DNA from 2 places in the Bradyrhizobium sp. CCBAU 53351 genome. Region 2 is predicted to be linked to the other one. Evidence: riboswitches for the same ligand, from Rfam matches in the RefSeq annotation. Region 2 holds a riboswitch; the other holds the start of a gene.
The links. Region 2 has a riboswitch for S-adenosylmethionine ahead of XH83_RS33700 (O-succinylhomoserine sulfhydrylase). Riboswitches for the same ligand answer to the same signal wherever they lie in the genome.

Region 1 (4,899 bases), 1.2 Mb from region 2:
TCAGCACGAAATTGGCGACGCTCGGCGTCACCTTCAGCCCGAGCTTGCCGATCTCCTCGGTCAGCCAATTGCGCCAGGTCTCGGTGAACTGCTTCGACATCGCCTGGTGCGCGGTGTCCTCGATCGCGGCGACCGCGGCATACATCGCCGGCGTCGACACGTTGAAGGGCCCGCGGATGCGGTTGACGGCGTCGATGATGTGCTCGGGGCCGAACATCCAGCCGATGCGCAGCGCGGCGAGGCCGTGGATCTTGGAGAAGGTGTGCGTCACCACCGTGTTCTCGGTGGTGGCGACCAGCTCGATCCCCATTTCATAGTCGTTGCGAGACACGTAGTCGCAATAGGCGGCATCCAGCACCAGCAGCACGTGCGAGGGCAGGCCGGCGCGCAGCCGCTTGACCTCGTCGAACGGCACATAGGTGCCGGTCGGATTGTTGGGGTTGGCGAGCCAGACCAGTTTCGTGCGGGGCGTCACCGCCTTGAGGATGGCGTCGACGTCACAGGTGAGGTTGGTCTCCTGCGCGACGACGTTCTTGGCGCCGACCGCCATGGTCGCGATCGGGTAGACCAGGAAGCCGTGGGTGGTCGAGATCGCCTCGTCGCCGTGGCTGAGATAGGTGTGGGCCAGCAGATTGAGGATCTCGTCCGAGCCGGCGCCGCAGATGATCCGGTTGGGATCGAGCCCGAACGAGCGGCCGATCGCCTCGCGCAGCACGCGCGAGGTTCCTTCCGGATAGTCTTCCAGGTGATCCGCGACGCGCCTGAAGGCTTCGATCGCCTTGGGCGAGGGCCCGAACGGTGTTTCGTTGGCGGAGAGCTTGAACACCTTGCGGCCCGGCTCGGCGACCGGGCTCTTGCCGGGCGTGTAGGGCGCAATATCGAGAATGCCGGGATTCGGCACGGGGCGGGACATCTTGAACTCCGAAAATGGCGGGGCGGGCGCGCGGTTTACGATTTCGCCCCGGTCGGGGGCACCGTATAGCGCGTTGCGTGGCTGCCGACGAGGGCCACAGAGCGCACCGAGGCCCCCGCCTCGATCAGGGCAGCCCTGATTTTGTCGATGCTGGTCGCGCTCGTGACCGAGACCAGGAGCGCTGCGCCGTCGAAGGCGGTGTCGGGCACCGCCACGATCTCGGCGAGCGGCGACAGCGCGCGCGCGACCTCCGCGTTCCAGCCGGACACGCGGACACTGAAGGTCTCGACCTCGGTCACCAGGGCGCTGTCGGCGACGCGCGAGATCGCGAACACCGGCAGGGCGGCCGGATGGTCGGCACGCTCGATGAAGGGCATCCGCGCGATGATCTTCGGCGCGCCGTCCGCTTCCAGCTCCAGCCACCACGGCGTGCGGCTCGAGGTTGCCGAGACCATTGCCAAATCGCCCTTGGATTTCGCCACCGCCTCGACCGCGGCCTGCGCGCTGAAATGGGCGACGTAAGGCACCGTGAAGCCGAAATTGAAGCGCACGGAATCGCGCATCGCCGCCTCGCTGGCCGAGATGTCGGCATGCACGGAGAACGGCGCCTGCACATAGGTGAAGGTCGAGATGATGACGCGCCAGATGCTCTCGACCGTGTCGAGCGGCAGGATGCCGCGATGGCGCTGCACGAGCTCGCGCATCATGGATGCCTCGCGCGCCGGGCGGAACGCCGAGCCGACCTCCTGGGTCTGCTTGACCTGGATCAGGCGGTCGATGATGTCGCCGCGCTGCATCAACAGGCGGTGCATGCCCTCGTCGATCGCGTCGATCTCCTTGCGCAGTTCCTGCAGCGATGGTGGCGCGGGCGGACGTTGGGACATGTCTGGCTGTCGATCGTTCCGATGGGGAATGCCCTGATTAGGCAGTCGGAGCGGCGAAAGCAAAGAGAAATGACGTCCTTTTCGTCCCGCGCGACAGAGGCGAATTGAACCGATCCGGGCCGCGACTTGACGAAAACCGCCCAAGACGGTAGTTTTCATCCGTTCCGTGGTCATTTGAGCCGGCCGGCTTGCAGCCACGTTAAAAAACTCGCTAAACAGGCCGGGGACGCTTCCGATCCCGGCCGAACCTATCGTTCAGGCCGGGTTTTTCATGGCCTGATGCAAGTGGCGATCAAGGTTTGATCGCGAACGAGGTCGATGGTCAGATGGGTGGCGTCAAGTCGATACCGAGTCCTGCGATCAGCGCCGACGAGCGATCGCACGAGGTGGATCATCCGAGCTCGCAGGTCGCGCATTTCGGCAGCGAGCAGCCGCTGCGGCTCGATTGCGGCGTCGATCTCTCCCCGTTCCAGATCGCTTATCAGACCTATGGCGAGCTCAACGCCGATCGCTCCAACGCAATTCTGATCTGCCATGCGCTGACCGGCGATCAGCATGTCGCCAATGTGCATCCCGTCACCGGCAAGCCCGGTTGGTGGGAGACGCTGGTCGGCCCCGGCCGCCCGATCGATCCCAAGCACTACTTCATCATCTGCTCCAACGTGATCGGCGGCTGCATGGGCTCGACCGGGCCGGCGTCGATCAATCCCGCCACCGGCAAGGTCTGGGGTCTCGAGTTTCCCGTCATCACGATTCCGGACATGGTGCGCGCGCAGGCGATGCTGATCGACCGGCTCGGCATCGACACGCTGTTTGCGGTGGTCGGCGGCTCGATGGGCGGCATGCAGGTGCTGCAATGGACCGCGGCCTATCCCGCCCGCGTGTTCTCCGCGCTGGCGATCGCGTGCGCGACGCGGCACTCGGCGCAGAACATCGCCTTCCACGAGCTCGGCCGCCAGGCCGTGATGGCCGATCCCGATTGGCACGGCGGCGGCTATGCCGATCACGGCATCCATCCGCATCGCGGGCTCGCGGTGGCGCGCATGGCGGCGCATATCACCTATCTCTCGGACGCGGCGCTGCATCGCAAGTTCGGCCGGCGCATGCAGGACCGCGAGCTGCCGACCTTCTCGTTCGACGCCGACTTCCAGGTCGAGTCCTACCTGCGCTACCAGGGCTCTTCTTTCGTCGAACGCTTCGATGCCAATGCCTATCTCTATCTGACCCGCGCGATGGACTATTTCGACATCGCCGCCGACCATGGCGGCGTGCTCGCAAAGGCGTTCGCGGATATCAAGACCCGCTTCTGCGTCGTCTCCTTCACCAGCGACTGGCTGTTTCCGACCTCGGAATCGCGCGCGCTGGTGCATGCGCTGAACGCGTCGAGCGCGCGGGTGTCGTTCGCCGAGATCGAGACCGATCGCGGCCATGACGCCTTCTTGCTCGACGTTCCCGAATTCTTCGACATCTCCCGCGCCTTCCTGCAATCGGCAGGCAAGGCCCGCGGGCTGAAGGATAGCTAGCATGTCTGCGCAGGACGTATTGCCGCTGGGCGGCGTTGCGACCGGACGGTCCGGTGATTTTCGCGCCGATCATCGGCTGGTCGCCGAAATGGTCAAGCCAGGCTCGAAGGTGCTCGACGTCGGTTGCGGCGAGGGCGACCTGCTTCAGCTCCTGGAGACCCGCGGCATCGACGGCCGCGGCATCGAGCTGTCGCGCGAGGGCGTCAACCGCTGCGTCGCCAAGGGCCTTGCGGTGGTGCAGGGCGATGCCGACACCGATCTCGTCAATTATCCCGATGACGCCTTCGACTACGTGATCCTGTCGCAGACGCTGCAGGCGACGCGGCAGCCGCGGGTGGTGCTGGAGAATCTGCTGCGCATCGGCCGCCGCGCTATCGTGTCGTTCCCGAATTTCGGCTTCTGGAAGATGCGGCTCCAGCTCCTGATCGGCGGCCACATGCCGCGCACCGAGAATTTGCCGGCGACCTGGTACGACACCGCCAACATCCATTTCTGCACCATCAAGGATTTCGTCGAGCTCTGCGACGAGATCAACGTCAAGATGGAGCGTTCGGTGGCGCTCGATCTCTACGGCCGTCCGGTGCCCTTGAACCTGCCCTGGTGGGTGTGGAACATGTTCGGCGAGCAGGGCGTGTTTCTGCTGAGCCGCGGCGGGGGGAAGTAGTCTCTCTCCGTCATTCCGGGGCGCGCGAAGCGCGAGCCAGGATGCGCAATTGCGCATTCGAGATTCCATCGTGCAACACTGCCCGCTGCCCGATGGAGTCCGGGCCTGCGCCTCCGGCGCATCCCGGAACGACAGCTAGTGTGGGGCCAGCGACCTCGGGTCGCGTACTGGCCAGCGTCCCGCTTCCACCAGCGTCACGAACCGTGCCACCGTTTCGTTGAACAGCGCGGGCTCTTCGAGATTGAGCACGTGGCCGGACTTCGGAAACATCGCGAGTCCCGCCGCGGGAAGGTGCTTCTTCAGGAACAGGCTCGCGCCGACGCAGGGATCGTCCTCATCACCGCAGATGATCAGTGCCGGCGTCGCTGCGGCGCGGATCGCGTCCGTCATCGTAAAGATCGAGGGGCGGCCGCCCTGGAAGCCGCGCATCGTGCGCGCCGAGCCTTTGGCGTCGTGCCGTGCCAGCGCGGCGTAGAAATCGGCGTGGCCGCGCGGATCCTTCACCAGGAAGGGAATCCGGCTCGGCGCCTCGCGCGTGACTTTTGCCACTTCCACCGATCCCAGCGTCTCGAACTGCTCGGCATTGGCGCGGCACTGCTTGCGCCAAACCTCCAAATTCTCGAGCTCCGAACCCGAGCCGACGCCGGCCAGCGTCATCGAGAGCGCGCGCTGTGGCGCGTTCAATCCGATCTGGAGTGACGAGTAGGCGCCCATCGACAGGCCGACGAGATGCGCGCGATCGATCTTGAGATGATCGAGCACGGCGAGCGCGTCGCTGTAAAAATGCGTGTAGCTGTAGACCTCGCCCTCGGGCACGTCCGACGGCGTGTAGCCGCGTGCCGAATAGGTGATGCAGCGGTGGCTGCGCGAGAAGTAACGCATCTGCGGCTCCCAATTGGTGTAGTCGGCCGCGAA
Region 2 (4,899 bases):
ACAAGCGCGTGGCTGACAAGAGCGGTGCGAAAACCAAAAACGCCGTCGGCAACGCCGATCTGGCGGGAGGGGGCTGATGAAGGCGAAGGTTCTCCTGAGCCTGATCCTGCTATGCGGTAGCCTCGCCGCGCCTGTGGCGCGCGCGGGCGATGCTGCGCCTGCCGTACCTGCCACGTGCGAATTGCCGTCCTATCTGCTTACCAGCGAAAGTCAGCTTCCCAAGGTCGCCGACGCCATCAAGGCCGGCAAGCCGCTCGAGATCCTGGTCATCGGCAGCCGTTCGACCACGATTCCGTCCTCGGAGAGCAGCTCCTATCCCGCGCGCATGGAGGCGATCCTCAAGGACAAGCTGCCGGCGTCCGAGGTGGTGCACGTCTCCGTAGAAATACAGAGCAAGAAGACGGCCGAGGAGACCGCCTCGACCTTCGTTAAGCTGATGGAAGCAAAAACGCCTACTTTGGTGGTCTGGCAGACCGGGACCGTGGACGCCATCCGATCCATCGATCCCGATGAATTCCGCAGCGCCGTGACCTCAGGGGTTGTTGCGTTGCAAAAGGCAGGGACCGACGTCGTCTTGATGAATTTGCAGTACAGCCCGCGCACCGAAACGATGATCTCGGCCCAACCATTTCTCGACAATATGCGCGTGGTGGCCCAGGAGCATGATATTCCGCTGTTCGACCGTTTCGCGATCATGCGGCAGTGGAATGACCAGGGTCAGTTCGACCTGTTCAGCCCGTCCCGCGGGCCCGAGCTGGCGAAACAGGTTCATGATTGCCTCGGCCGGGCGTTGGCACAGTTCGTGATCGACGCTGCCCATCTGGAGCCGGCCCAGCAGCAAAATTGAGGTCTAGCGTTAATGAGTTCTCTTCGCCCTTTTTGCCTGACGGCATGGCTGACCGCGCCTGCGGCAGCAGCGCTGTTGTTGCTGGCGCCGGCCTCGCAATCGCATGCGCAGACCGCACAGGCGACGCCCGCGCCAGTGCAATCGGCTGATCCCGCCCCCACCTCGCCCTCGCAGACCACCGTTGCGGTGACCTCACCGGAGCAGCGCGGCGTCACGTCGCGCGCCATCGACAAGGTGAAGCAGGTCGCCAAATCCGCCGCCGATATTTTCAGCCGCGTGCCTTGCCTGCCGCCCAAAGACGCGAACAAGGGCGGCGCGAAGGCGATGGGCTCGCTGCCGCACGTCGCGGGCAAGCTCGTCGCGGGCAAACCCGTCCTCATCGTCGCGTTCGGCTCGTCGTCGACCGCAGGCTTCGGGGCCAGCTCGCCGGAGTTCAACTATCCGAACCGGCTCGCCGCGCAGCTGCGCCGGCACTATCCGACCGCGGACATCACCGTCGTCAATGCCGGCGTCGGCGGCGAGGACGCGCCCGAGATGATGAAGCGCCTCCAGACGCAGGTGATCGACGTGCATCCGGATCTCGTGATCTGGCAGGTCGGCACCAACGCGGTGCTGCGCAATCTCGATCCCGGCGAGACCGCAAAACTGGTCGAGGACGGCATCAGCCGCATCCAGGCCGCGGGCGGCGCCGACATCGTGCTGGTCGATCCGCAATATTCGCCCGCCGTCAACCAGCGCAAGGAGAGCGCCGGCAAGATGGTGCACCTGCTCGGCAAGGTCGCGGAGCTGCGTCACGTCGGCATCTTCCCGCGCTTCGAGGTGATGCGCGACTGGCACGAGAACCAATCGATCCCGGTCGAGAGCTTCGTCATCGCGGACGGCCTGCACATGAACGATTGGGGCTATGCCTGCTTCGCGCAGCTGCTCGGCGACGACATCATCCGCTCCGTCGGCCAGATCAGGCTCGGCGTGAACGTGCCGGCGGACGTGCGGACGTACCGGCCGATGTGAAAAGACGGCGCGTAGGGCGGGGTTAGCCCTGCAGATGCGCGAAGCGCATCTGCTCGGCGTAACCCGCCATTGTCTGTCTGTGCGGAAACGGAAGCGGCGGGTTACGCCTTCGGCCAACCCGCCCTACCAAGCGATCACGCCTTCTCCAGCGCCGCCGTCAGATCCTCGATCAGATCGTCCGGATGCTCCAGGCCTGCCGAGAAGCGGATGAAACCTTCGCCGATGCCGAGCGCGGCGCGGTCTTCCGGTTTCAGGCGCTGATGCGTCGTGGTGGCCGGATGCGTGACGAGGCTCTTGGCGTCGCCGAGATTGTTCGAGATCCGCGCAAGCTTCAGCTCGTTGAGCACGCGGAACGCGGCAGCCTTGCCGCCCTTGACCTCGAAGCCGACCAGCGTCGAGCCGCCGCGCATCTGCTTCTTCACCAGTGCCGCCTGCGGATGATCGGCGCGTCCGGGATAGACCAGCCGTGCGATCTTCGGATGGCTCGCCAGCACCTCGGCGATGCGCGAGGCGGTATCGGTCTGCGCGCGCACGCGCACGCCCAGCGTCTCGAGGCCCTTGAGCAGGACCCAGGCGTTGAACGGCGAGATCGACGGGCCGGTCTGGCGCATGAAATTGTGGATGTGCTCGGCGATGAAGGCTTCCGAGGACAGGATGATGCCGCCGAGGCAGCGGCCCTGGCCGTCGATATGCTTGGTCGCGGAATAGACCACGACGTCGGCGCCGAGCGCGAGCGGGCTCTGCCAGATCGGCGTCGCGAACACGTTGTCGACGACGAGCCGCGCGCCGCCCTTGTGCGCGATCTCGGCGATCCCGGGAATGTCGAGCACATCAAGCGTCGGATTGGTCGGGCTCTCCAGGAAGAACGTCTTGGTGTTCGGTCGCAGCGCGCGCTGCCACTGGTCGAGGTCGAGCCCGTCGACCAGCGTGGTCTCAATGCCATAGCGCGGCAACAGGTCCTGCACGACGTAGAGGCACGAGCCGAACAGCGCCCGCGAGGCCACCACGTGATCGCCGGCCTTGAGCGGCGCCAGGATCGCGGTCGTCACCGCGGCCATGCCTGTCGCCGCCGAGCGGGCGGCCTCGGCGCCCTCGAGCTCGATCATGCGGCGCTCGAACATTGCGATGGTGGGATTGGAGTAGCGCGAATAGATGAAGCCCGGATCCTCGCCCTTGAACCGCGCCTCGCACTCCTCGGCGCTGTTGTAGACGTAGCCCTGGGTCAGGAACAGCGACTCCGAGGTCTCGCCATATTGCGAGCGCAGGGTGCCGGAATGGACCAGGCGGGTTTCGGGGCGGTAAGCAGCAGGCGACTTCGACATAGGTACCTCCGACATGACCGTCTCGTCGAAAACGGTCACAAAAAAACCGGCCTGGATATCTCCACGGGCCGGGATCACAGAGGTCCCCGGCCTGTTTAGCGACTTATTTAACGTGGCTGCAAGCCGGCCGGCTCAAATCACCACGGGATAAGTGATGCTCATATTCCGCAATGCCCTTTCCGTCAAGGCGTCCATCGGATAGCCGTAAAAGACTTGTATTTCCGGCATGTCCGGATGCAATTGACCCCTGATGAGGACCCCCGGTTGACGTTCACGGTCGCGCCCGACGCCAATGGTATCCTGCCCGACCGCATGATCGCGGCAATGGCGGAGGCCGGGCTCATCCTGCCCGCCTATGATTTCGTCGAGAGCCAGATCCAGCCGGCCAGCCTCGATCTGCGCCTCGGCGACATCGCCTATCGCGTCCGCGCCAGCTTCCTGCCCGGTCCCGGCTCAACCGTCGCCGAGCGCATCGACGAATTGAAGCTGCACGAGTTCAGCCTCGCCGACGGTGCGGTGCTGGAGACCAACTGCGTCTACATCGTGCCGCTGCTGGAAAGCCTCGCGCTGCCGCCGGAGATCGTCGCGGCGGCTAATCCGAAGAGCTCCACCGGCCGGCTCGACGTCTTCACCCGCGTGATCGCCGACGGCACCCGCCGCTTCGACATGATCGGCGCCGGCTATCACGGTCCGCTCTATGCCGAGATCAGCCCGAAGACGTTTCCGGTGCTGGTCCGCGAGGGCTCGCGCCTCAGCCAGGTGCGCTTCCGCACCGGCGATGCCATCCTCAACGCCGACGAGCTCGACGGCCTGCACGCCACTGAGCGCCTCGTCGACGTCGACGATGCCGATCTGTCGGGCGGTGTCGCCGTCTCCGTCGACCTCTCCGGCGAGAAGGCGAGCGGCTTCGTCGGCTACCGCGCCAAGCGGCACACCGGCGTCGTCGACGTCGATCGCCGCTCCGGCTACGCGGTGGAAGATTTCTGGGAGCCGATCTCGGCCCGTCCCGACGGCAGCCTGATCCTCGATCCCGGCGAGTTCTACATCCTGGCGTCGAAGGAAGCCGTGCAGGTGCCGCCGGACTACGCCGCGGAGATGGTGCCGTTCGATCCGCTGGTCGGTGAATTCCGCGTGCATTATGCCGGATTCTTCGATCCCGGCTTCGGCTATGCCGGCGCCGGTGGGCTGGGCTCGCGCGCCGTGCTGGAGGTGCGTTCGCGCGAAGTGCCGTTCATCCTCGAGCACGGCCAGATCGTCGGCCGCCTCGTCTACGAGAAGATGCTGGCCCGTCCCGACGCGATGTACGGCCAGCGCATCGGCTCCAATTACCAGGCCCAGGGCCTCAAACTATCGAAGCATTTCCGGGTGTAGCACGATCCTGTAGCCCGGATGGAGCGCAAGCGTCATCCGGGGCAGTCTCGCTTGTGGCACGATCCCGGATTGCGCTCCGCTCCATCCGGGCTACGAGGTGACGAGATGAGCAATCCATCCGAACTCGACGCAAAGATTGCCGAGAATGTCGCGGACGCGCTGATCTATTCGGATCGGTCCGGCACGATCATGCGGTGGAACGGTGCAGCGACGGCCCTGTTCGGCTTCACCGCCGCGGAAGCGCTCGGCCAGAATCTCGACCTGATCATTCCCGAACATCTGCGCGCCGCGCACTGGAAAGGTTTCGAGGCCGCGCTCGCGAGCGGCAGCATGAAGCTTGCGGGCAAG

Region 1: linked by a shared signal. The riboswitch ahead of XH83_RS04485 (homoserine O-acetyltransferase) and the one ahead of XH83_RS33700 (O-succinylhomoserine sulfhydrylase) in region 2 are both predicted to bind S-adenosylmethionine.

Annotation. Positions count from the first base shown of each region.
Region 1 covers NZ_CP030059.1:936,625-941,523, forward strand. Annotated here, with positions in the region: gene hisC (histidinol-phosphate transaminase) at 1-913, opposite strand, end outside; gene XH83_RS04480 (chorismate mutase) at 949-1,797, opposite strand; SAM riboswitch at 1,954-2,033, shown strand; gene XH83_RS04485 (homoserine O-acetyltransferase) at 2,124-3,320, shown strand; gene metW (methionine biosynthesis protein MetW) at 3,322-3,984, shown strand; gene XH83_RS04495 (alpha/beta fold hydrolase) at 4,120-4,899, opposite strand, start outside.
Region 2 covers NZ_CP030059.1:7,061,126-7,066,024, reverse strand. Annotated here, with positions in the region: gene XH83_RS33715 (OpgC domain-containing protein) at 1-77, shown strand, start outside; gene XH83_RS33710 (SGNH/GDSL hydrolase family protein) at 77-847, shown strand; gene XH83_RS33705 (SGNH/GDSL hydrolase family protein) at 860-1,858, shown strand; gene XH83_RS33700 (O-succinylhomoserine sulfhydrylase) at 1,993-3,180, opposite strand; SAM riboswitch at 3,255-3,334, opposite strand; gene XH83_RS33695 (2'-deoxycytidine 5'-triphosphate deaminase) at 3,415-4,551, shown strand; gene XH83_RS33690 (PAS domain S-box protein) at 4,657-4,899, shown strand, end outside.